DNA from 3 places in the Mesorhizobium silamurunense genome. Region 3 is predicted to be linked to each of the others. Evidence: predicted binding sites of a transcription regulator. Region 3 holds the regulator's gene; each other region holds the start of a gene.

Region 1 (7,894 bases), on a different contig from region 3:
GACCGGGCACGATTTCCATCAGCGACGGCAGATCGATTGCCGGATTGTCGATGATGGCGATGGCGCCGTTGCAGACCTCGGCCAGATTGTGCGGAGGGATGTTGGTTGCCATGCCGACGGCGATGCCGCCGGAGCCGTTGACGAGAAGATTGGGGAAGCGCGCCGGCAGGACCTTCGGCTCACTGCCTGACGCATCGTAAGTGTCCTGGAAATCGACGGTTTCCTTGTCGATATCCTCCAGCAATTCATGCGCGACCTTGGTCAGCCGGGACTCGGTGTAGCGCATCGCCGCCGGCGGATCGCCGTCGATCGAACCAAAATTGCCTTGACCGTCGATCAGCGGCACGCGCAGCGACCAGTCCTGCGCCATGCGAACCAGCGCGTCGTAGATCGAGGCGTCGCCATGCGGATGGTATTTACCCATCACGTCGGCGACCGGGCGCGCCGACTTCACATATTTGCGGTTCCAGTGGTAGCCGCTCTCATGCGAGGCGTAGAGGATGCGGCGATGCACTGGCTTCAAGCCGTCGCGCACGTCGGGCAGCGCGCGGCTGACGATCACGCTCATGGCGTAATCGAGATAGGAGCGCTGCATCTCCTCGATGATCGAAATCGGCTCGATGCCGGTGGGGCCGCCCTCCGGCCCGCGCGGTGTCTTCTGGTCGGTCAAATCAGGTCACAATCCAGTCAGGAATCACTCGCCGCTTATATAGGAAGCCGGGCTGAAACTCCAATGGCGGCGACACTTTTCCAGAGACAATTTTGATGGCAATTTCAAATGGATATCGCTGATTGCGACGATATGGCCAAGCTGCATTTCGCGCTTGCTGGGCAAGGTCGGCGATATCGAACCGCTTTGGCTAACGTCCGCGTCCGCCCGCCCGTTTGGCGCGATAGGCGCCGGGAGCCTCGCCCATCTTGCGCCGGAACCGGCGGTTGAAGGTCGACAGATCGTTGAAGCCGGCGTCGAAAGCGATTGTCGAGATCGCCTCGTCCGACGCGCGCAGCCGCACCGCGGCGCGGTGCAGCCTGGTCCTCAACAGGAATTGGTATGGCGTCATACCGGCGACCTGCCGGAACGTGCGCAGGAAATGATAGGGGCTGGTCGCAGTGCCGTCGGCGAGTTCGGCCAGCGATAGCGGCCGCCCGGCATTGAGCTCGATCAGGCGCACCGCTTCGGCAACGCGTTTCTGGTCGCGCCGGCTGGGTGCCCGGGCAATCTCGGACGTATCCGCCGCAGCCCCGACAACCGCGCCGGCAATGCGCAGCCCAAGTTCCTCGAATGCCTCGCTGTCGGCCGTTTCCCGCGCGGCCTCCGCTTGCGCCAGCAACGGCGCCAGCGCCGGCAAGGGCGTCAGGCGCGGACCGGCGAAGCCAAGCCGCTTCGCGCCCGGCACATCCGCGACCAGGCGCTCCATGTAGGCGGGAGAAAAATGGAAGGAGAGGCAGCGATCGCCGGCGCCATGCTCGTGGCCGCATTCGTAGCAGGCGCCGGGATTGCCGAGCAGGATGGCGCCGGGAGCAAGCACCGCCATGCCCTGGCCCGTCCGGTAGCGGAACGTGCCCCTGGTCACGGCGGCGACGCAGAAGCTGCGGTGCTGTTCCTCGAACGGCTTGTCGCCGGCGCCGGCGGTGCAGATCACGTCGGATACCTGCCAACCTCGACCCGACGCAAGGTTTTTCGCGGTCGTCGTCATCACATGGAAGATAGCAATTTTTCCCAAGCGCAGAACCCCGCCATGCGCCTATTGCTCGGCCTCTCCTGACAAACGAGGCAGCAGCCATGACCGACCCCTTTGCCGAAGCCCTGCACAGCGACGGCCCCAACCCGGATCTCGCCGAAAAGCTGAAACTCTACGGCCGCTTCATCGGCGCCTGGACGTTCGACGCCACGCGCACTTTAGAGGACGGCACCAAACTAACCGGACGCGGCGAGGTGCATTTCGGCTGGGTCCTGGAAGGCAAGGCCGTCCAGGACGTCTGGATCCTGCCCGCGCGCGATGCCGGTCCCTCGCCATCGCTCGGGCCATGGACCTTCTACGGCACGACGCTGCGCGTCTACGATCCCGGCGTGGACGCCTGGCACATCTTCTGGAACGATCCCCGTAACCAGTATTACAGCCGGCAGCTCGGCCGCGCCGAAGACGACATGATAGTGCAGCAAGGCGCCGACGACACCGGCTCCTCGGTGCGCTGGAGCTTTTCGCGCATCACCGAAAGCTCGTTCCGCTGGCTGGGCGAACGTTCGCATGACGGCGGCGCAACTTGGCGCATCGAGGTCGAGTTCCTCGCCCGTCGCGCGACTCCAGCCTGAGCAGTCAACCACCTGTAATCATGGAGAAAACCATGCTCGACCATATCTCGATCGGCGTCCGCGACGCCAACGCCTCGAAACGCTTCTACGACGCCGCCCTGCAGCCGCTCGGCTATTCCTGCCTCAGCCAGTCGCCTGGCTCGCTCGGCTACGGCGCGAAAACGGTGGAGCTCTGGGTCAACGAGGCCGGCCGCCCGGTGCCGGCCGACAAAGACTCCGGCCTGCATTTCTGCTTCGCCGCGCCGACGCGCGCCGGCGTCGATGCATTTCATGCGGCGGCGTTGCGCGAGGGCGGCCAGGACAATGGCCCGCCCGGCCTGCGCGCCGCCTACGGCGACAACTACTATGCGGCGTTCGTCATCGACCCGGACGGGTATCGCATGGAAGCCTGTTGCAGCAAAGCCCAATAGCCGGCTGATTTCCCCTTCCGCCTGTTCCCACCGCTCCGGCTTTGCTCTACCAATTGCGGGGCTTGGGCGTCGCCCGGCGGGAGGGGACCAGCGATGCCGAGCTTCGACAGCCTGTTCAACGCCTTCGTCACCATCCTGGTGACCATCGACCCGCCCGGGCTGGCGCCGCTCTTTCTCGCCGTCACGCGAGGCATGAACCGCGATGAGCGCCAGCAGGTCTCGGTGCGCGCTTCGGTGATCGGCTTCCTGGTGATGGCGCTGTTCGCCGTCGCCGGCGCCTCGATCCTGTCGGTGTTCGGCATCACGCTGCCGGCCTTTCGTGTGGCCGGCGGCTTCCTGCTTTTCTTCATCGCCTTCGAAATGGTGTTCGAGCGGCGTCAGGACCGCAAGGAGAAGATCGGCGACGTCGCCATCACCAAGGACATGATCCACAACATCGCCGCCTTCCCGCTGGCGATCCCGCTGATCGCCGGCCCGGGCGCGATCTCGGCGACCGTGCTGCTGTCGGGACATTTCGAGGGTTTTGGCGCTCAAGCCGCGCTGGTCGGCATCATCGCGATCTGCCTTGTCCTCACCTATCTGGTGTTCGTGCTGGCCGAGCGCATCGATCGCATCCTCGGCCAGACCGGCCGCTCGATCCTGACGAGGCTGCTCGGCGTCATCCTTGCGGCGTTGGCGGTGCAGTTCGTGGCGGACGGCGTCAGGGCGCTGATGGCGGCCTGAGCAATATCCCTACTGGCTGCTGCCTACTGCCTACTGCCTATTTCTGCACCGTATCGACCACCTCGAAATCATGCGTGACCGTCGCCGTCTTGGCCATCATCGCGGTGGCCGAGCAGTATTTCTCGATCGACAGATCGATCGCACGTTTCACCTTGTCTCGCGACAGGGCTCGGCCCTTGACGATGAAATGCATGTGGATGCGGGTGAAGACGCGCGGCTCGGTCTCGGCGCGATCGGCGTCGAGCTCGACCACGCAGTCCTCGACCGCTTCGCGGCCCTTCTCGAGGATATGGACGACATCATAGGCCGAGCAGCCGCCAGTGCCGATCAGCACCAGTTCCATCGGGCTTGGCCCCGGCGTCCTGCCTTCCGGCCCATGCGCCGTGCCCAGCACGACCTTGTGACCGCTGCCGGACTCGCCGACAAAGGTGCGTTCCTCGACCCATTTGACGCGTGCTTTCACGATGACCTCCTTGCAATACCGCCCTATTGACCGAACACGACTGCGTGCATGATGCGGCCAGGCAGCAGCGTGAAGATACCGGCGCCGACCAGGGCGAAAACATAGAGTTTCATCATGACGCTGCGATGCGCGGCCACCTTATGGGCGTGCGCATACCACACCGCCAGCGGCGCCGTCACCAGCACCAGGATCGACAGGAGATGGATCGGGCTGAACGGCCCGATCAGGCGGATTTGCTGAATCCAGAAGCTAGAGACGGCGATGACCGGCATCAGCGCCGCCCAAACATAGCCCATCACGCGATGGCGGATCGTTCCTTTCGGCAGCGCCAATTGAGCGCCGCCGACGGCGAGCGCTGCAATGGCTGCGAAAGCGTGCCACGGAATGGGAGGCGGCGCCGACAGAAGCGGTCCAGCGACATCGCCTCTCCTCAAACGATCATCGCGACCTTTATGCTCAGAACGGAATCTCGTCGTCCAGCTCGCGCGACGAACCGCCGCCACCGCCCTTGGAACCGCCGCCGCCGCCACGGCTAAAACCTTCGTTCGGGCCGGACTGGCCGAAATCGGAACCACGGCTGTTGCCGCCACCGGCATAGTTGCCGACCTGGCCGCCACCCTCACCGCGCGCATCGAGCATCTGCAGCTCGCCGCGGAATTTCTGCAGCACGATCTCGGTCGTGTAGCGGTCGTTGCCGGTCTGGTCCTGCCATTTGCGCGTCTGCAACTGGCCCTCGACATAGACCTTCATGCCCTTCTTCAAATACTGCTCGGCCACCTTGGCGAGCTGATCGTTGAAGATGACGACGTTATGCCACTCGGTCTTTTCCTTGCGCTCACCGGAATTCTTGTCGCGCCAGCTTTCCGAAGTGGCGACGCGGATGTTGACGACCGGATCGCCCGAATTCAGGCGGCGGATTTCAGGGTCCGCGCCGAGGTTGCCGACCAGAATGACCTTGTTGACGCTACCCGCCATGATACTTCTCCGCGCTCATCCGAAACAAAATCTATGTTGCCGCACCTTACAGCCTGTGAGTCTCCGCCGCCCGCAAAGGCTGGCTTTTCCCACAAGGTTTTTGTTCTCTTTTCGTTCTAGTTCCAGCCACCGCCTCTGTCAAGGAATGTCAGCAAAGGCATGGCCAGGCCACCGTATCTCGATATGGCGATCAAATAGCGGCTTGCCAAATCGATAAGTATCGACTTATGCTTTTACCATGATCGAGACAGAGATTTTCCGGGCCTTGGCCGATCCTACCCGCCGCGCCGTCTATGAGCGGTTGGCAGCCGGCGAGAGGACGGTGTCCGAGTTGCGCGCCGGTATGAGCGTATCGCAGCCCGCGGTCTCGCAGCACCTGGCCGTGCTGCGCGGCGCCGGCCTCGTGGTCGAGCGGCGCGCCGGCCGCAACGCCTATTATCGCGCCGACCCGCAAGGGCTCGATCCCCTGCTCGGCTGGATCGAACGCTACCGCGCCTTCTGGCCGGAGCGCATCGAGAGGTTGAAGGCGGTTCTGAAGGAAATGGACCAATGACGGCTACAAAACACCCGACAGCGACCGATGCGCCGCTCAGCTTCGAATGCGAGCTTGCCGACCCGCCGGAAAAGGTGTGGCGGGCGCTGACCGAGCCGGAGCTGCTCGCCGCCTGGATGATGCCGAACGACATCAGGCCAGAGACCGGTAAGCGCTTCGCCTTTGCCGGACCAGGCTCAGCAATCGACTGCGAAGTGCTCGACGCCGAGCCCGGCAAGCTGCTGCGCTATTCCTGGCGCGAGCGGCCAAGTGCCGAAGATGCCGACCATCTGCCGGCATTCGATAGCATCGTCACCTTTACACTTGCGCGTACGGTCTCCGGCGGCACGCATCTCAGCATCGTCCATGACGGCTTCGTGCCGGTGGCGCAGCCTGTCCTCGCCGTTGCCGGTGCCGGCTGCGGCCTTTCGCTCGACGCGCGCAAGAACGCAACCGCCGCCAATGCGCCATGCATGATGCTGCGCGCGGCCTGATCAACCGAGGAGACTTGGCTACGAGCGCCTTTGCCAATCTGGTGCCGATGGTGATCGAGCAGTCGAGCCGCGGCGAACGCGCCTTCGACATTTTCTCGCGGCTGCTGCGCGAGCGCATCGTCTTCATCAACGGCGAGATCAATGACGGCATGTCGGCGCTGGTCTGCGCACAGTTGCTGTCGCTGGAATCGGACCATCCCGACAAGGAGATATCGATCTACATCAACTCGCCGGGCGGCGTGGTGACCAGCGGCTTCGCCATCTACGACACGATGCAGTACATCTCCTGCCCGGTGTCGACGGTATGCATGGGCTTTGCGGCCTCGATGGCCTCTTTCCTTTTGATGGCCGGCTCGCCCGGCCGGCGCATCGCTCTGCCCAACACCAGGATCGTCCTGCATCAGCCGCTCGGCGGCTTCCAGGGCCAGGCCTCCGACATCCAGCGCCATGCCGAAGACATCCTGCGCACCAAGCGCCATATGACGGAACTCTACGCCAGGCATTGCGGCCGCAGCTACGAAGAGGTCGAGCGCACGCTCGATCGCGACTACTTCATGACCGCCGAGGAGGCCAAGGCCTGGGGCCTCGTCGACCATGTTTACGACACGCGCAAGAAGGCGGCATGACAGCGACCGCGCGGCAATTTGATTGCTGCGCGTCTGGCCTCGCTCCCAGCGCGCCTCTATAGTTGGCGAATGACGACGCACCGGCAATCCAGACATTTGCGCATCGGCCTCGCCGCTCTCGCTGGCGCTCTGATTGGCAGCACATCGGCTTTTGCCGACGACGGCTCGACGCAGAAATTGCCTGGCGTCAGCGGCGATTATCGCATCGCCAAGCCTGCGCCACAGCCGGAACCGGACGACGCGCTGCCCGCCGGCAGCAACGGCACGTTCAAGATCGGCGATACCGATGTCAGGATTTCCGGCAGCATAACCATCGACATGGCAACGGGCGGCATCAGGCCACCCAACCACTGATGGCGAACCGGCAGGTTTAGAATCCGCTTGCTCGCAAAAGTGTAAGCCCCGCCACTGCTTCCGCAGGTGGACGGGGCTTTCATGGATCTAAAACCCAATTTTAGCCGGGAGTGGACTGCCGGCGTTCTGTTTCGGATGCTGCGCGGCGTTCAGCCGACGATCCGACTATGGTCTCTGATTGTGCGTAATCGGCAGGTCACGGTTTGTCGGGCTGGCGCTCACGCCTGCCCTGGCTCTTATGCCCGCCGCGGCTCCATCTTTGTGTGGAGCCTCAAGGGACTGTCCGGTGGCGTCATGCTCCGCTCCTGGGTCCGTTGCGACAATGTCGTTCGAAGCGCAAATCGCTAACGCCTGCGGCGTCTCGCAGGCCACCTCTGGGTGACGAGGCCATCGAAAGACGGCCGGCTTCGTTGACGTTTCGAGACTGCGCCCGTGAGTCGCCGGCGTCAACCGTTGAATAGCCGGTTACCGAAAATTGTGATCGCCGGGACGTTACGTCCAGGTAAGTCGATGGCACCGGCGCCTTAGCCGAACTGTCGCCAGCGCATCCATTGTTTCCACAGCGCTTTGTCAGGAGCGTGTTCAGCCTTTGTTCTTTCTGCTTGCTCGCCCGCGCGAAAGACGGTTAAACGCTTCTGTCGAGATTTGTGGCGTCTCTCGACGTGGCGGCGAAAATACCTACATAAAGGATGGCCGGGAAACCCCGCCACTCCAGCAAATTCCAGACCTGAGGCGGCGACCGGCGATGGCCGACCAAAAATACCTTTCCATTCGCGGGGCCCGCGAACACAATCTCAAGAACGTCGATCTCGACCTGCCGCGCGACAGCCTGATCGTCATGACCGGCCTGTCAGGATCCGGCAAGTCGTCGCTCGCCTTCGACACCATCTATGCCGAGGGCCAGCGCCGCTATGTCGAAAGCCTGTCGGCCTATGCCCGCCAGTTCCTGGAGATGATGCAGAAGCCGGACGTCGACCAGATCGACGGCCTGTCGCCCGCCATC
Region 2 (7,894 bases), on a different contig from region 3:
TCTCGCGCTCGACGTCATAGACGACGCGCAACGCCCGCTTCTTATGGCTGAGGCTGGCGAAGGACTGAACGATCTTCTCGTAGAACAGGGTGCCTGAGGCGAGCAGGAACAGCGACAGCACGAAGACGATGGTGATGCTGGTGCCGGCCCCCAGAATGTTGCTGGCGGCCGTGGAGAGCATGCCGGATGGCGCCACCGCCACCTTTTGCACGTTCGGCTCCTGTGTGGTCTCGGTCAGCGCTTCCAGCTGGTGCGAGATGTCCATGACCCTTTCCAGCGGTTGCTTGAACGGCGCCAGCCTGTCGGTCAGTTGGAGGCCAATGGACGAGCTGTTGTTGATGAGATCGATGACCGGGCCACTGAGCAGATAGCCGGCGCTGGCGACGAAGAAGACGGAGAGCAGCACCAGCAGCGTCGCGGACAGCACATCGGGAATGCCGCGCTTGCGCAGGAAGCGCACGATCGGCGTCAGCGTCAGCGCCAGCAGGAAGGCGAGGATGACGGGCATGAAGAAAGCGCGGGCGAAATAAAGCGCGGCGACCGTCATTAGGAGGAAGATGCCGATCAGCAGTGATCGCATCAGCCGCAATTCCGCGTTGGCTCCGTCGCCGGAATCAGGGCTTTCGCCAACGCTCGCGCCCGAAGCGGTCGTCTCGGCTTTCATCGTTCCCCTCGAGCACCGCTACCGGTGCGATCGTCGAGAAAACGTGTCCGCCGCGCCAAGGTTCCGTTAGCCGGCGGCGATGAGAGCGCCTTGCCGGGGCCGGTGTCCTCAGGCGGCAGGCGCCGGTGCGGCGGGCGCAGCTTTCGCCGCCTCGCGCCGTACGATCGGCGCCACCTTGGTGCCGTAGAGCTCGATCGCCTTCATGATCTTGGCATGCGGCATGGTGCCGATCGCCATCTGCAGGAGGAAGCGGTCGTTGCCGAAGATCCTGTGCTGGGCGACGATCTTTTCCGCTACAGCTTCAGGATTGCCGACGAACAGCGCGCCGCCGGGACCCCGCGCGTGGTCGAAATGCGCCCGCGAGGTCGGTCCCCAGCCGCGCTCGCGGCCGATGCGGTTCATCACCTCGGCCTGCGGTGCGTAGAAATCGTCGGCCGCCTTCTCCGTCGTCTCAGCGATGAAGCCGTGCACGTTGAGGCTGGTGGCGAGCGAGGCGGGATCGTTGCCGGCACGCCTTGCCGCCTCGCGATAGATGTCGAATAGCGGCGCAAAGCGGGCCGGCTCGCCGCCGATGATGGCAAGCGCGAGCGGTAGGCCGAGCACGCCGGCGCGGGCGGCGGACTGCGGCGTCCCGCCGATGGCGATCCAGATCGGCAGCTTGTCCTGGAAAGGCCGAGGATAGACGCCGCGGCCGTTGATTGGCGCGCGCAGCTTGCCTTGCCACGTCACCTTCACCTGGTCTCGGATGGCGAGCAACAGGTCGAGCTTCTCGGCGAAGAGCTCGTCATAGTCCTCGAGATTGTAGCCGAACAGCGGGAAGGATTCGATGAAGGAGCCGCGCCCGGCCATGATCTCGGCGCGGCCGCTGGACAGAAGGTCGAGCGTAGCGAACTGCTGGAAGACGCGCACCGGATCGTCGGAAGAGAGCACGGTGACCGCGCTGGTGAGCTTGATGCGCTTCGTCCGCTCCGCGGCCGCCGCGAGCGCCACGACGGGCGCCGAGGCCGCATAGTCGGGGCGGTGATGCTCGCCGAGGCCGAACACGTCGAGACCGACCTGGTCGGCCAGCTCGACCTCCTCGATCAGGTTGCGCAACCGTTCATGCGGGCCGATGGCGCCTGGACCCGGTTCCGGGCTGACATCCGCGAAAGTGTAGAGGCCGAGTTCCATTTCGATTGCATCCTGATGCGCTGCTTGGGCGTTGATTGTTGGCGCTAGAGGTAGCGATCTGCGACGCCGCCCGCCAGAGGCGCGATTTGTGAACAGTGCATCGCGCCACGGCGACGTATCCCGGCGGCAACAGCGCAGATTTTCATGGCTGGCATACCGTTTTGGCGCTTGAACTCGTGACTTTCGCGCGTATGTAAGCGTCGCGAATTGACTGCAGGGAAGTGGACTTGGCTATCTACAGGGAAAAAGACATATTCGAGCGGCGCAACGCCGCGAACGAGGCAAAGAAGGCGCTCCTGGAGCGCTTCAAGGCAAAGCCGGCGGCGGACGATCCAGCCGTCCTGGCGCGCCAGGCTGAACGCAAGGCGATCCTCGAGGCCCGTGCGATCCGCGAGGCCGAGAAGGCCAGGCTGAAGCAGGAAAAGCTTGCCCGCGAAGCGGCCGAGAAGGCCGAGCGGGAAGCTGCAGCCGAAGCAGCGCGGAAAGCCGCCGAAGAGGCTGCTGCCGCCGAGGCGAAAATCCGCGAAGCCGAAGAGACCGAACGCGTTGCCCGCTTGCTTGCCGACGAGGCCGAGCGCAAGGCCAAGCGCGATGCGCGCTACGCCGCCCGCAAGGCACGTGTCGGCCGGACGCCCCCGGGCTTCTCCGCTCGCTAGGTTCGAGTTCGTTCGAAAGATGAATCAGGGTCGCCAGTGGCGGCCCTGAAGGCGTTTGTGTCGGTCGCTGATACCTGGCCCGGACCCGTCAGGCGACGAGCTTCAGCCCGACGATGCCGCACACGATCAGGCCGATGCAGGCAAGCCGCGCCGCAGTCGCCGGCTCGCCGAGCAGCCAGATGCCGAGCAAGGCGGTGCCGACGGTGCCGATGCCCGTCCATACCGCATAGGCAGTGCCCACAGGCAGCGCCTTCAGCGCAAGCCCGAGCAGGCCAAGGCTGACCATCATCGAGGCGACGGTCAGCACGGTCGGCAGCGGCTTCGAGAAACCCTCGGTATATTTGAGGCCGATCGCCCAGCCGATCTCGAACAGGCCGGCGAAGAAGAGAAAAATCCAGGACATCGCGAACGCTCCATCGATCGAGCGTCGATCACTCGACGCTTGAGGTGGCGGGTCGTCCCGGCCGGTTTTCGGGGAAGCGAGGTCGTCCTCGCCGTATTGATATAGGGAGTCGTACCCCCGTTCAACAAAACACCGGCAGCATTCGGCATGCCGCCGGTTCAAATCGCATCGAGACGGATCGGCCGCGCTGGCGGCTTATTTCTCCTTGATGCGCATCGCCTTGACCGGCGGCGCTTTCGGGGCCGGGGCCGCGGCTGGTTTCTTCGCGTCCTTCTTCGGCTTGCGGGGTTCCTTGCCCGCCTTCATCGCACCTTTAGCCATGATTCGCTCCTCCGATTGTGGGCAGCCCAAGTGAAACAAGAGAAGCGCCCGACCGCAAGAGGCCGCTTGCCGCTTCGAAAGCCGGCTTCCCGGATGTCAACCGTTTTCCCTTGATCCGGCGGGCATCGAACAGGTTTCGAGCGGCGGCAACCGATGTCCGTCAGCACCCGTGAACCTCGCAACGGCTGGCGCATTGTCTGTAGAGCTTCGGCCGGCGGGTCGTTAAGCTCGGCACTCTGAAGAGGATCTGGAAGCGGATGGCAGGACATAGCGGTTCGAGACGGGTGATCTACGCCGCGCTCGCCGGTAATCTCGCGATCGCGCTGACCAAGTTCGCCGCGGCATTCTTCACCGGTTCTTCCGCCATGCTGTCGGAAGGCGTGCATTCGCTGGTCGATACCGGCAACGGCGCGCTTCTGCTTCACGGCATGCGCCGTGCCGCGCGCCCGCCCGACCGCACGCATCCGCTCGGCCACGGGCGCGAGCTCTATTTCTGGAGTTTTATCGTCGCCCTTCTGGTCTTCGCGCTGGGCGCCGGCGTTTCCTTCTACGAGGGCGTTATCCACATCATGGCCCCCGTGCCGGTCGTCAACGCCAGGGTCAATTACATCGTGCTTGGCCTGTCCTTCCTGTTCGAAGGCAGTTCCTGGCTGGTTGCGCTGAAGGAATTTCGAAAACAGAAGGGCGAGCAGGGTTGGTTCCAGGCGGTGCGCCGAAGCAAGGACCCAAGCGTCTACACCGTGCTGTTCGAGGACAGTGCCGCGCTGCTTGGCTTGATCGTTGCCTTCGCCGGCATCCTGTCTGCCGAGCTCCTGGAAATTCCCGAACTCGACGGCGTCGGCTCGATCGGCATCGCGATCATCCTGGGCGCGACCGCGATCTTCCTGGCGCGCGAGAGCAAGGGCCTGCTTATGGGCGAGCCCGCTTCGGCCGAGGTGCAGCGCAAGGTTCTGGCGATCGCTGAAGACGATCCGGCCGTGCAAAAGGCGAACGGCGTATTGAGCGTCCATATCGGTCCGGAGGAAATCGTCGCTGGCCTGAGCATCGAATTCGAGGACCATCTCACAGCACCGGAGATCGAAGCCTGCATCGAGCGCCTGGAGGCACGGCTGAAAAAGGACATGCCCGAAATCACCAGGCTGTTCGTCAAGCCACAGGCCGCTGGTACTTGGGAGGCGAGACGAAAGGCCATCGCCGAGGCCTCCGGCGAGGGCTAGATTTGAGCGAACTCTCATGGAGGAAAGCGAATGAAGATCGACGGCGGGTGCCATTGCGGCGCCATCACCTATGAGGCGGAGGTCGACCCCGAAAAGACCTCGATCTGCCACTGCACGGATTGCCAGCAGCTCAGCGGCACCGCGTTCCGCGTCACCGTGCGCGTGCCTGAGGAGGACTACCGCATCACCAAGGGCGAGCCCAAGGTCTACATCAAGACCGGGTCGAGCGGCGCCAAGCGGGCGCAGGGCTTTTGCGGCGAGTGCGGGTCGCATCTTTATGCCACGTCCGTCGGTGACGGGCCGAAGGTCTACGGCATCAGGACCGGCACGGCGCGCCAGCGCGACCAGCTCGTGCCGAGGACGCAATACTGGCATCGCTCGGCGCTGCACTGGCTGCCGGAATTCGAGGGCACCAGGGTCGTCGAGGAGCAGTAGGCTTCGAGCAATTCCAGGAAAACTGCGTGGCGGTTTTCCGTCCGGAATTGCGCAAAAACAAATGCTTAGAGCGGATCAGCGGTTCCGCTGAACCGCTCTAGTCGTCGCCTTCGACGACCCTCAGCCGCAATTGGCCCGTCTTGGAATCGGCCACGCGCGCGCCGGCCTCCACCTTGGCCGGACCGCGCGGCGGCTCGGCTTCCCCTTCGGCGAACTCCAGCGCTTCAATCTTCTGGCCGCGCTTGGTCACTTTCGACGTCGAAACGAGGATGTCGTCGATGTCCTTGGTCGCCTGGCCGAAATGCGTCTGCAACCGGCGCACGCGCTCGTCGACGCGCGCCACATCCTCCATCAGGCGGATGACCTCGCCCTGGATCAGGTGCGCCTGCTCGCGCATGCGCGCGTCCTTGAGAATCGCCTGGATGACCTGGATCGACAGCATCAGCAGCGACGGCGAGACGATGACGACGCGGGCGCGGTGCGCCTTCTGCACCACGGCTTCGAAATTTTCGTGGATCTCGGCGAACACCGATTCCGACGGCACGAACATGAAGGCGGTGTCCTGCGTCTCGCCCTGGATCAGGTATTTCTCGGCGATATCGCGGACATGCACCTCGATATCGCGCCGGAACGCCTGCGCGGCCACCTTCTGCAACTCGGCGCCTTCGGCGGCGCGAATGGCGTTCCAGGCTTCCAGCGGGAACTTGGCGTCGACGGCAAGCGAAGGCGCGCCGTTCGGCATCCTAACCAGGCAGTCCGGCCGGCTACCGTTCGACAAGGTCGCCTGGAACTCATAAGCGCCATGCGGCAGGCCGTCGGCGACGATCGCCTCCATGCGCGACTGGCCGAAGGCGCCGCGCGTCTGCTTGTTGGAGAGGATCGCCTGCAGCTGCACGACCTGGCCGGCGAGCGACTGGATGTTGCCTTGCGCCGTGTCGATCACCGCCAGCCGCTCCTGCAATTTCGCCAGGCTCTCATGCGTCGATTTGGTCTGCTCGGTCATGGTCTGGCCGAGACGGCCGGTCATGGCATCGAGCCGCTGGCCGAGCGATTGGGTAAGCTCGGCCTGCCGCGCCCCGAATACTTCGGCGATCGCGCCCATCCGTCCCTGCATCTCGGCCTGCGCCTGCATGATGTCGGCCATGCGCGCTTCGGCATCGCGGGCATGGTCGGCGGCTTCGGCCGCTGCCACCGCGCGTGCCCCGGCCGCGCGCCACAGCGCCACGACAAGCGCGAGGAACAAGGCTAGCAGCAGCACTGGACCGAAACCCAGCGCCTCGCCGAGCGTGATCGTGGTAGCGCCGAGCCGCGCGACCGGTTGCGAAAGGATGGAGGTCATGTCGTTCATGGAAGCAGCATAACCGATTCGGCCCGCCGGCACAGATCAAAACGTGAACAGGCGGAAGATGTCCCGGTTGACGCTTTTCCAGCGAGGTCTTAGGTGAGACGCCATGTCGATCAAGCCGCTCATCATTCTTCCCGATCCGATCCTGCGCCAGGTTTCCAAACCGGTGGAGCGGGTCGATGGCGATTTGCGCAAGCTCGCCGACGACATGCTGGAGACCATGTATGACGCGCCGGGCATCGGGCTGGCGGCGATCCAGGTCGGCGAGCCGCGGCGCTTGCTGGTCATCGACCTTGCCAAGGAAGGCGAGCCGCCGGCTCCGCATGTGTTCATCAATCCGGAAATCCTCGAAAGCTCCGACCAGCGCTCGGTCTATGAGGAAGGCTGCCTGTCGATCCCCGACTACTATGCCGAGGTCGAGCGTCCCGCCGCGGTGCGGGTGAAATATCTCGACCGCGACGGCAAGCTGCAGGAGATGCAGGCCGAAGGCCTGATGGCGACCTGCCTGCAGCACGAGATCGACCATCTCAACGGGGTGCTGTTCATCGACCACATCTCGAAGCTGAAGCGGGACATGGTGGTGAGGAAATTCAAGAAGCTCGCCAAGGACAAGGCGCCGGGCAAGATGGTGGGCTAGGGGCATGCCCCTGCGCGTCATCTTCATGGGTACGCCGGATTTTTCGGTGCCGACGCTCAGCGCCATCGCCGAAGCCGGCCACGACATCGCAGCCGTCTACACGCAGCCGCCGCGCGCCGCCGGCCGGCGCGGACTGGAGCTGACGCCCTCGCCGGTGCAGCGCGAGGCGGAGCGGCTCGGCCTCGAGGTGCGGACGCCGGCATCGCTCAAGGGCGAGGCTGAGCAGCAGTCCTTTGCTGCCTTGCGGGCGGATGTCGCCGTGGTCGTCGCCTATGGCCTGCTCCTGCCGAAACCCGTGCTGGAGGCCACCAAACTAGGCTGCCTCAACGGCCATGCCTCGCTTCTGCCGCGCTGGCGGGGCGCCGCGCCGATCCAGCGCGCGATCATGGCCGGCGATGCCGAGACCGGCATGATGGTGATGCGCATGGAAGAAGGTCTCGACACCGGTCCGGTGGCGATGGTTGAAAAATCTCCCATCGGACCCGATATGACCGCCGGCGAATTGCATGACCGCCTGATGGCGATAGGCGCTTCGCTGATGGTGGAAGCGCTGACGCGGCTGGGGATAAATTGTCTGACATTTACCCAACAGGCGGCGGAAGGGGTGACCTACGCCCGAAAGATCGATAAATCGGAGACACGCGTAGACTGGACGCGGCCTGCCGGCGAAGTCCACAATCACATTCGCGGCCTCTCGCCCTTCCCGGGCGCGTGGTGCGAGGTCGAAATTGGTGGCCGCATGGAGCGGCTGAAACTGCTTCGCTCGACGCTTTCCAATGGCGTCGGCGAGTCGGGAGGAATTCTCGATGACCGGCTGACGGTCGCCTGCGGGTCAGGCGCGGTGCGGCTGGTCGAAGTTCAACGGGCGGGCGGAAGGCCCGCCGCCGCGCAGGAGTTTCTGCGCGGGGCCAAGATCGAAAAAGGAATGAAACTCAAATGAGCATGATGTCGATACGCGCGGCGACGCCGCGGGATCGCGAGGCGATCCGCCTCGTCGAAGAGCATGCCTTCGGCCAGCAGGCGGAGGCCGGCCTGGTCGACGCGCT
Region 3 (7,894 bases):
GGCTTCCGCGGCTGCGGCGCTCCATTCGCCGGAGATCGCGGCGAGCGCGGCATAGGCGCCGCGCAGAATGGCTCGCGCATCAATGCCGAGCAATCCGGCGGCCTTCTCCTCAAGCTGCAGCGGCCGCTCGGCGAACAGAAAGGCGGCTCCGTCCACGAGCTCGACCAGCGTCTTCGCGCGCTCCTTGAGACCAGGCATGGCGGCAAGCAGTTGTGCCTTGCGCCTGTCATCGAGCTTGGCCGCGAGCGCCGGGCCGCCTTCGAGATAGGGCAGGGTGGCGACGAAGACGTCGAAGAGAGCGCTGTCGTCCATCTTGCGCATATGCACGCCGTTCAGCGCCTCGAGCTTGGCGAAGTCGAAGCGTGCGGCGCCCTTGTTGACGTCGCCGATATCGAACCAGGAGATCATGTCCTTGATCGACATCACCTCGTCGTCGCCGTGGCTCCAGCCGAGCCTCGCCAGATAGTTGAGCAGGGCCTCCGGCAGATAGCCCATCGCGCGATAGGCTTCGACGCCGAGCGCGCCGTGGCGCTTCGACAGCTTGGCGCCGTCAGCGCCGTGGATCAGCGGGATGTGCGACATCGACGGCACGGTCCAGCCCATGGCGTTGTAGATCACGGTCTGGCGCGCGGCATTGGTCAGGTGGTCGTCGCCGCGGATGATGTGGGTGACGCCCATGTCGTGATCGTCGACGACGACGGCGTGCATGTAGGTCGGATTGCCGTCCGAACGCAGGATGATGAAGTCGTCGAGGTCCTTGTTCGGAAAGCGCACCTCGCCCTGCACGCGGTCGTGCACGATCGTCTCGCCCTCTTTCGGGGCCTTGATGCGGATGGCGCCCTTGACGCCGGGGGGCGCCTCGGACGGGTCGCGGTCGCGCCACTGGCCGTTGTAGCGCGGCGGCAGGCCCTTGGCCCGCGCCGCCTCGCGCATCGCCTCCAACTCGGCGGGCGTCTCATAGCTGTAATAAGCCTTGCCCAGGCGCACGAGCTCCTCGGCCACCTCGCGGTGGCGTGGCGCGCGCTCGAACTGCGACACGGCCTCGCCGTCCCATGAGAGGCCGAGCCAGGTCAGTCCGTCCAGGATGGCAGCCGTCGCAGCGTCGGTGGAGCGTTCGCGATCGGTGTCCTCGATGCGCAGCAGCATCGTGCCGCCGGTGTGCTTGGAGTAAAGCCAGTTGAACAGCGCCGTGCGCGCCCCGCCGATATGCAGGTAGCCAGTTGGCGAGGGGGCAAAGCGGGTGACGACCTTGTCGGACATGGAACTCTCGAGGAAGCACTGAAGCGGGCGTGATTGCGCGGACTTTCGCGCGGTCGGCGTTGATGTAGCATAGGAGGTCTGGGGCGCAAGGGGCAGACCCGATGGCTGGACGTGGCCGGGGTGCGGAGGAGGGCGAGGGGACGACGGCTGGCGTCAGCGAGCGCCTGCTGTTTGCCGGCACAATGCCTGCTGAAGCAGCACCGGTTTTGCTCCCCGAGCGACACCCGCCTGCGGAGGTTCCGTCGCCCGACGGCGCCCCCGCCCGCCCGACGTCTCCGCCGGCAGCCATCGACCGGATCCGCCGGCAGTTCCGCGGCGCCTCGTTTTTCGCGTTTCGCCGGAGCGCCGCCGTCGCGGCCGCCACCGAACTCGACCGCGGCGTCGGCTTCCTGCTGGTGCCGGTGTTCCTGGCCGCCGGCGTGATCCTCTATTTTTCCCTGAATGCCGAGCCGGATCTCTACAGGCCGCTGGCGGCGGTGGCGCTGATGGCTGTCTGCGCAGCGGTATCCCGCTCCTGGTAGAAGACGCATCTCGTCTTCATGGCGGCGCTGTTTTGCGCCTTGGGCTTTGTCGCCGCGAAGGTCGAGACATGGCGGGTCGCAACACCGATGCTCGGTTCCGAGATCCAGACGCGGCTGACGGGGCGCGTCGTCGTTGCCGAGGAGATGGCCAATGGCCGCGTCAGGTTGACGATCGACCTCGTCTCGACCGCGCACCCGAAGCTGCGCTACGCTCCGGACCGCGTCAGGCTTTCGGCGCGCAGGATCCCGCCCGACATGAAGGCAGGATCGCTGGTGACGGGCTATGCACGGCTTTTGCCGCCGACCGGACCGGTCCGCCCCGAAAGCTATGACTTTTCCTTCGACAGCTATTTTTCCGGCATCGGAGGCAGCGGGTTTTTCCTCGACGATCCCAAAGTCGTTCCGACAACCGACCCGCCCGCCGAGACGAACATCGCCTCGACGATTGAGAACGCGCGCGAAAACATTGCCGATCATATCAGAAGCACCGTCGGCGGTCCTGAAGGCGAGATCGCCGCGGCGCTGATCGTCGGCGTTCGCGCCGGCATTCCCGAGGACATCAACGAAGCGATGCGGCGGACGGGCATCTATCACATCATCTCGATTTCCGGCCTGCACATGGCGCTGGTCGCCGGCACGGTCATGCTTCTGCTGCGCGGTGCGTTCGCGCTGTTTCCGGATTTTTCGTCACGGCGCCCGGTGAAGAAATACGCAGCGGCAATCGCGCTGGTGTCGATCGCCGCTTATCTCGTCATCTCCGGCGTGGTGGTCGCCGGCCGAGCGAAGCTTCATCATGCTGGCGGTGATGCTGGTCGCCGTGCTGTTCGACCGCGCGGCGCTGACGATGCGCAACCTGGCGATCTCGGCCATTGCCGTCATCCTGGTGTCGCCGCATGAAGTGGTTGGGCCGAGCTTCCAGATGTCGTTTGCAGCCACGGCCGCCCTTGTCGGCGCTTACGCCGGCTGGGCCGACTACCGCGCCGACAAAGTGAGAGCGCCGCCGATCAAGCGCTCGTTCGTCGGCTTCCTGTCCAGAAAGCTCGCAGCCGGAGCGGGTGGCGCTGCTTTGACGTCGATCATCGCCGGAAGTGCCACGGCGCTGTTTGCCATCTGGCACTTCCAGCGCGTCTCGCCACTCAGCCTATTGGCCAATCTGGCGATCATGCCGATCGTCACGGTCGTGATGTTCCTCGCTGTCGCCAGCGCGGTCATGATGCCCTTCGGCTTCGACGGGCCTTTCCTCTACGTGATGGGCAAGGGCCTGACGGCGATGATCGCGATCTCGGCGTGCATTTCGGAATGGTCGCCGGTCGATGCCGTGGGGCTGATCTCGATCCACTCGGTGCTGTTGGCGACGATCGCGCTCGTCATCGGCACTATGGCGACCACCTGGCTCAGGCTGGCCGCAATTCCTTTCGCAGTCGCGGCCTTGCTGACCATCCCGCAGGTGCGCACGCCGGACCTGCTGATCTCGGAGGATGCGCATCTGGTGGCCATGCCGATCGGCGGCGGCGAGCTCGCCGTCAACCGTGCCCGCTCCAACGAGTTCACCACCGAGAACTGGAAACGCGCGCTCAAGGCCGAAACAATCGTGCCGCCGGAGACATTTGCGAAAGGCGCGCTGGATATTGCCGACCCCGTCGACCTGCCGCCGGGATCGCCCTTTTACTGCACGAGCGATCTCTGCATTGGCCGGCACCCATCCGGCGCGATCGTCGCGTTGGCGGAAAATCGCAACAGCGCTCGCCCGGCCTGCGGCTTCGCCGACCTCATCGTCATCAATGACGCAACGGCCTACAATCCTTGCCGCGATCCGCGCATTCTCGTCGTCACCAAGCGCCAGCTTGCGCGTGACGGCAGTGCTGCCGTCTTCTTCGACCCGCAATCGGCGACGGCGCGACCAACTATTCAATATGCCGTCGAAAAACCGTACCGCCCCTGGCACGAACAGCGGCGCTACTCGCGCGAGGCGAGAGGGTTAGCGCCTTACAAGAAGCCTGAGAAGCCACAGACCACGCAGCCAGCCACTCAGTAGCGGCGGATGAGCCCGACGAGCTTGCCCTGCACCTTGACGCGATCGGGACCGAAGATGCGGGTCTCATAGGCCGGGTTGGCGGCCTCGAGCGCGATCGAGGCACCCTTGCGGCGGAAGCGCTTCAGCGTCGCTTCCTCGTCGTCGACAAGGGCCACCACGATCTCGCCGGGGCTAGCCGTGTTGGCGTTGCGGATGATCACCGTATCGCCGTCGAAGATGCCCGCCTCGATCATCGAGTCGCCCTTGACCTCCAGGGCGTAGTGCTCGCCGCCCGCGATCATGTCCGGCGGCACCGTGATCGAATGCGTCTGGTGCTGGATGGCATCGATCGGCACACCCGCTGCGATGCGGCCCATAACCGGAATGGACACGGCCGAAACGGCGTCGTCGTCATTGCTGGGCGTAGGCGTGCGCGAGGGCGCCGCAGGCTTGATCTGCCGGCCGAGATTGCCTTGGCCGCCCTGGATGACGCTCGGCGAGAATTTCTTCGCCGCATTGAGGCCGGGCGCGATCGAATCGGGCAGCCTCAGGACTTCAAGAGCGCGCGCCCGGTTCGGCAGCCGGCGAATGAAACCGCGCTCTTCCAGCGCCGTGATCAGGCGATGGATGCCGGACTTCGAGGCAAGGTCGAGCGCTTCCTTCATCTCGTCGAAAGACGGCGGAATGCCGCTTTCCTTGAGCCGTTCATGGATGAACATCAGCAGTTCATGTTGTTTGCGCGTCAGCATGGCGACCCCATGGGTTCTGAAACCAGAATCAGAAAACAAACCCAGAACAAACACTATCTGTTCCAGTTGTGTTCCGCAACCGTTTAAAGTTTAGTGAATGTGTTGACGTTTTGTTCAGCGTAACATCAGAACGCTGCATTCGGCGCCGGCTTCCGCCGCCGGGGCGAAGGGCTCACGCACGATCAGGCCATTAGCCTCGGCAAGCATTCTCAGCATCGAGGAATCCTGGATGCCAAACGGTGTCGCGACCAACTGTCCGGCCTCCTCGCGCACGACGGCCCGCACATAGTCCTGCCTGAGATCGTTGGCGTGCATCGCGGCAGCCAACCGCGCGGTGCGGATGTCCTGTCGGTAATTGCGGCCGCCCAGCCGCGCCAGAAGCGGCTTCAGGAACAATTGCGAGCAGACAAGGCTCGCCACCGGATTGCCAGGCAGGCCAAGGCAGCGGATGTTACCAAGCCGGCCAAACATCAACGGTTTGCCGGGACGCATGGCGATCTTCCAGAAATCGAGCTGCATGCCTTCGCCGGTGAGCACGTCGTGGATCAGGTCGTGGTCGCCGACCGAGGCGCCGCCGAGAGTGACGATGATATCGGCGCCTGCTGAGACCGCTTTCTTGACCAAAGCCGCGATCGCGTGCTGCCGGTCGGCGGCGATGCCGAGGTCGAGCGCGCGCGCTCCAACCGACTGGGCCGTGGCTGTGACGCCATAGGCATTGGACGAGATGATCTGGTCGGGGCCGAGCGCGCTGCCGGGAGGCAGCAACTCGTCGCCCGTGGCGATGATGGCAACCAGCGGCCGACGCACCACATTGAGGCTTGGATGGTTGGCGGACGCCGCCAGCGAAAGCGCCGCGGGATCGAGCTGGCGACCTTTTTCGAGCAGCAGGTCGCCCTGGCCAAAGTCGAGCCCACGGCGACGGACATTGCGTCCTTGCGCGGTCGGCTCGGTCACTTCGATGCCGCCGCCGCCGAGGTCGCGGATATTCTCCTGGATGACGACGGTGTCGGCGCCTTCGGGGAGCGGCGCGCCGGTGAAGATGCGCACGGCCTCGCCCTTGCCGACGGAGCCGGCAAAGCCGCTTCCGGCGGGCGCCATGCCGATCACGGAGAGTCGCGCCGGAGCCGAGGCCACGTCCGCAAAGCGTGCGGCATAACCGTCCATCGCTGACGCATTGAACGGTGGCTGCGTGCGCAGCGCCACCACCGGTTCGGCCAGCACCCGACCGGCCGCCTCGGCGATTGGAACGCTTTCGCCAGGCAACGCGGTTGCGCCGTCCAACAGGCGCTCGAGCGCCTCGGCGACCGGAACCAGCGCCATCTTAAGAACCTGCCCCATGTTTGGCGGCTTTGTAGTCGCCCGACTTGCCGCCGGTCTTCTCGACCAGCCTGATGCCGGAAATCACCATGGCGCGGTCCACCGCCTTGGCCATGTCGTAGATGGTGAGGCAGGCGACCGACGCCGCGGTCAGCGCCTCCATCTCCACCCCAGTCTTGGCGGTGACGCGGGCAAGCGCGGTCACCCTTAGGCCGGGGAGCGTGCGGTCGGGCTCGATATCGACGGCGACCTTGGTCAGAAGCAATGGATGGCAGAGCGGGATCAGCTCATGCGTCTTCTTGGCCGCCATGATGCCGGCGATGCGCGCCGTGCCCAGAACGTCGCCTTTCTTGGCGTCGCCTGCGAGGATCATCTCCAGTGTTTCCGGCCGCATGGAAACAAAACCTTCGGCAATTGCCGTGCGTGTCGTCTCGGCCTTGTCGCCGACATCGACCATGTTGGCTTCGCCCTTGGCGCCGAGATGGGTAAGCTCAGGCATCCTCAAACGGCCTCGGCCGGCGCCTTGCCCGTCAGCAGAAGCGAGGTCGCGGCTGCCACGTCGGCCTGCCGCATCAGGCTCTCGCCGACGAGGAAGGTGCCGATCTTGCTCTTTTCCAGCCGGCGGCAATCCTGATGGGTGAAGATGCCGCTCTCGCTGACCAGCAGCCGGTCGGCCGGCACCATGGCGGCAAGCCGCTCGGAAACGTCGAGGCTGGTCTCGAACGTCCTCAAATCGCGATTGTTGATGCCGATCAGCCGTGACGAGAGGCGAAGCGCGCGCTCCGTTTCCTTCTCGTCATGCACCTCGACCAGCGCGTCCATGCCGAGTTCGCAGGCCGTCGCTTCGAGCTCGCTGGCCAAAGCGTCGTCGACGCTTGCCATGATGATGAGGATCGCGTCCGCGCCCCAGGCCCTGGCTTCATAGACCTGGTATGGATCGAAGAGGAAATCCTTCCGCAGGGCGGGCAGGCCGACGGCGGCGCGCGCCGCGGTCAGAAAGCCCGGCGCGCCCTGGAAGGACGGAGCGTCGGTCAGGACCGAAAGGCAGGCAGCACCCCCCTGCTGATATGCCCTGGCGAGCGCCGGCGGATCGAAGTCGGCGCGGATCAAGCCCTTGGAGGGACTGGCCTTCTTGATCTCGGCGATCAGCGCGAAGCCGCCAGCCTTCCGCTTGGTCTCGAGCGCCGCGAGGAAGCCGCGCGGCGGCTCCGTATCCTTGGCCTTGGCCTTGATACCGGCAAGCGGCGCGCTGAGCTTCGCCGCGGCGATCTCTTCACGCTTATAGGCTTCGATCTTGCGCAGTATGTCGGACAAGGTTCTAACCGTTCGAAATCTCGATGAGCTTGTCGAGCACCGCGAGCGCCCGGCCGCTGTCGATGGCTTGCGCGGCGGCCTCAATACCGTCGGCAAACGTCGTCGCCTTGCCGGCCACCACCAGCCCGGCGCCGGCATTCATCAGCACCGTGTCGCGATAGGCGCCGGGATCGCCGCCCAGCATATCGCGCAATGCCGTGGCATTATAGGCCGCATCGCCACCGCGCAGCTCTTCCTTGCTGTGCCGCTTCAGTCCCACCGCTTCCGGGGTGAGCGTGAAGCCGCGGATTTCGCCGCCGGCGAGCTCGGCCACCTGCGTCTCGCCGGTGGTGGTGATCTCGTCGTAGCCGTCGCCGTGCACGACCCAGGCGTGATCGGCCCCAAGCGCCTTCAGCGTCTCGGCCACCGGCGTGATCCATTCCGGCAGGAAGACGCCGACCATCTGGCGGCTGACGCCGGCCGGATTGGACAGCGGACCAAGCAGGTTGAAGATCGTGCGAGTGCCGAGTTCACCCCGGATCGGGCCTACATGCTTCATTGCCGGATGATGCGCCGGCGCGAACATGAAGCCGACGCCGGCCTCGTGGATGCAGCGGCTGATCGTCTCCGGCGGAATGTCGATCTTGACGCCGAGCGCCGTCAGCACGTCGGCGGAACCGGTCAGTGAGGACAGGCCGCGATTGCCGTGCTTGGCGACCGGAACGCCCGCCGCCGCGATG

The links. Region 3 encodes LexA, which represses DNA repair genes until DNA is damaged. Its sites were predicted from a motif close to TGTTCNNNNTGTGTTCNG; they were not measured.
Region 1: the regulator LexA is predicted to act here: its motif matches at 4,987-5,004, upstream of ssb (single-stranded DNA-binding protein).
Region 2: the regulator LexA is predicted to act here: its motif matches at 6,247-6,264, upstream of AU465_RS15925 (DNA recombination protein RmuC).

Annotation. Positions count from the first base shown of each region.
Region 1 covers NZ_LPVS01000050.1:20,451-28,344, reverse strand. The annotation lists gene gyrA (DNA gyrase subunit A) at 1-670, opposite strand, end outside; gene AU465_RS13670 (helix-turn-helix transcriptional regulator) at 861-1,697, opposite strand; gene AU465_RS13665 (hypothetical protein) at 1,784-2,314, shown strand; gene AU465_RS13660 (VOC family protein) at 2,347-2,724, shown strand; gene AU465_RS13655 (MarC family protein) at 2,818-3,447, shown strand; gene AU465_RS13650 (OsmC family protein) at 3,485-3,910, opposite strand; gene AU465_RS13645 (DUF2306 domain-containing protein) at 3,934-4,344, opposite strand; gene ssb (single-stranded DNA-binding protein) at 4,367-4,885, opposite strand; gene AU465_RS13635 (ArsR/SmtB family transcription factor) at 5,124-5,438, shown strand; gene AU465_RS13630 (SRPBCC family protein) at 5,435-5,911, shown strand; gene AU465_RS13625 (ATP-dependent Clp protease proteolytic subunit) at 5,926-6,537, shown strand; gene AU465_RS13620 (hypothetical protein) at 6,607-6,891, shown strand; gene uvrA (excinuclease ABC subunit UvrA) at 7,637-7,894, shown strand, end outside.
Region 2 covers NZ_LPVS01000054.1:24,062-31,955, reverse strand. The annotation lists gene AU465_RS15955 (AI-2E family transporter) at 1-664, opposite strand, end outside; gene AU465_RS15950 (LLM class flavin-dependent oxidoreductase) at 773-1,834, opposite strand; gene AU465_RS15945 (DUF6481 family protein) at 2,062-2,490, shown strand; gene sugE (quaternary ammonium compound efflux SMR transporter SugE) at 2,579-2,893, opposite strand; gene AU465_RS37170 (hypothetical protein) at 3,089-3,214, opposite strand; gene AU465_RS15935 (cation diffusion facilitator family transporter) at 3,472-4,431, shown strand; gene AU465_RS15930 (GFA family protein) at 4,462-4,866, shown strand; gene AU465_RS15925 (DNA recombination protein RmuC) at 4,964-6,214, opposite strand; gene def (peptide deformylase) at 6,318-6,848, shown strand; gene fmt (methionyl-tRNA formyltransferase) at 6,853-7,788, shown strand; gene AU465_RS15910 (GNAT family N-acetyltransferase) at 7,785-7,894, shown strand, end outside.
Region 3 covers NZ_LPVS01000027.1:187,817-195,710, reverse strand. The annotation lists gene gltX (glutamate--tRNA ligase) at 1-1,260, opposite strand, end outside; partial or broken gene AU465_RS06810 (ComEC/Rec2 family competence protein) at 1,362-3,816, shown strand; gene lexA (transcriptional repressor LexA) at 3,810-4,544, opposite strand; gene AU465_RS06800 (molybdopterin molybdotransferase MoeA) at 4,659-5,864, opposite strand; gene moaC (cyclic pyranopterin monophosphate synthase MoaC) at 5,866-6,360, opposite strand; gene trpC (indole-3-glycerol phosphate synthase TrpC) at 6,363-7,175, opposite strand; gene trpD (anthranilate phosphoribosyltransferase) at 7,180-7,894, opposite strand, start outside.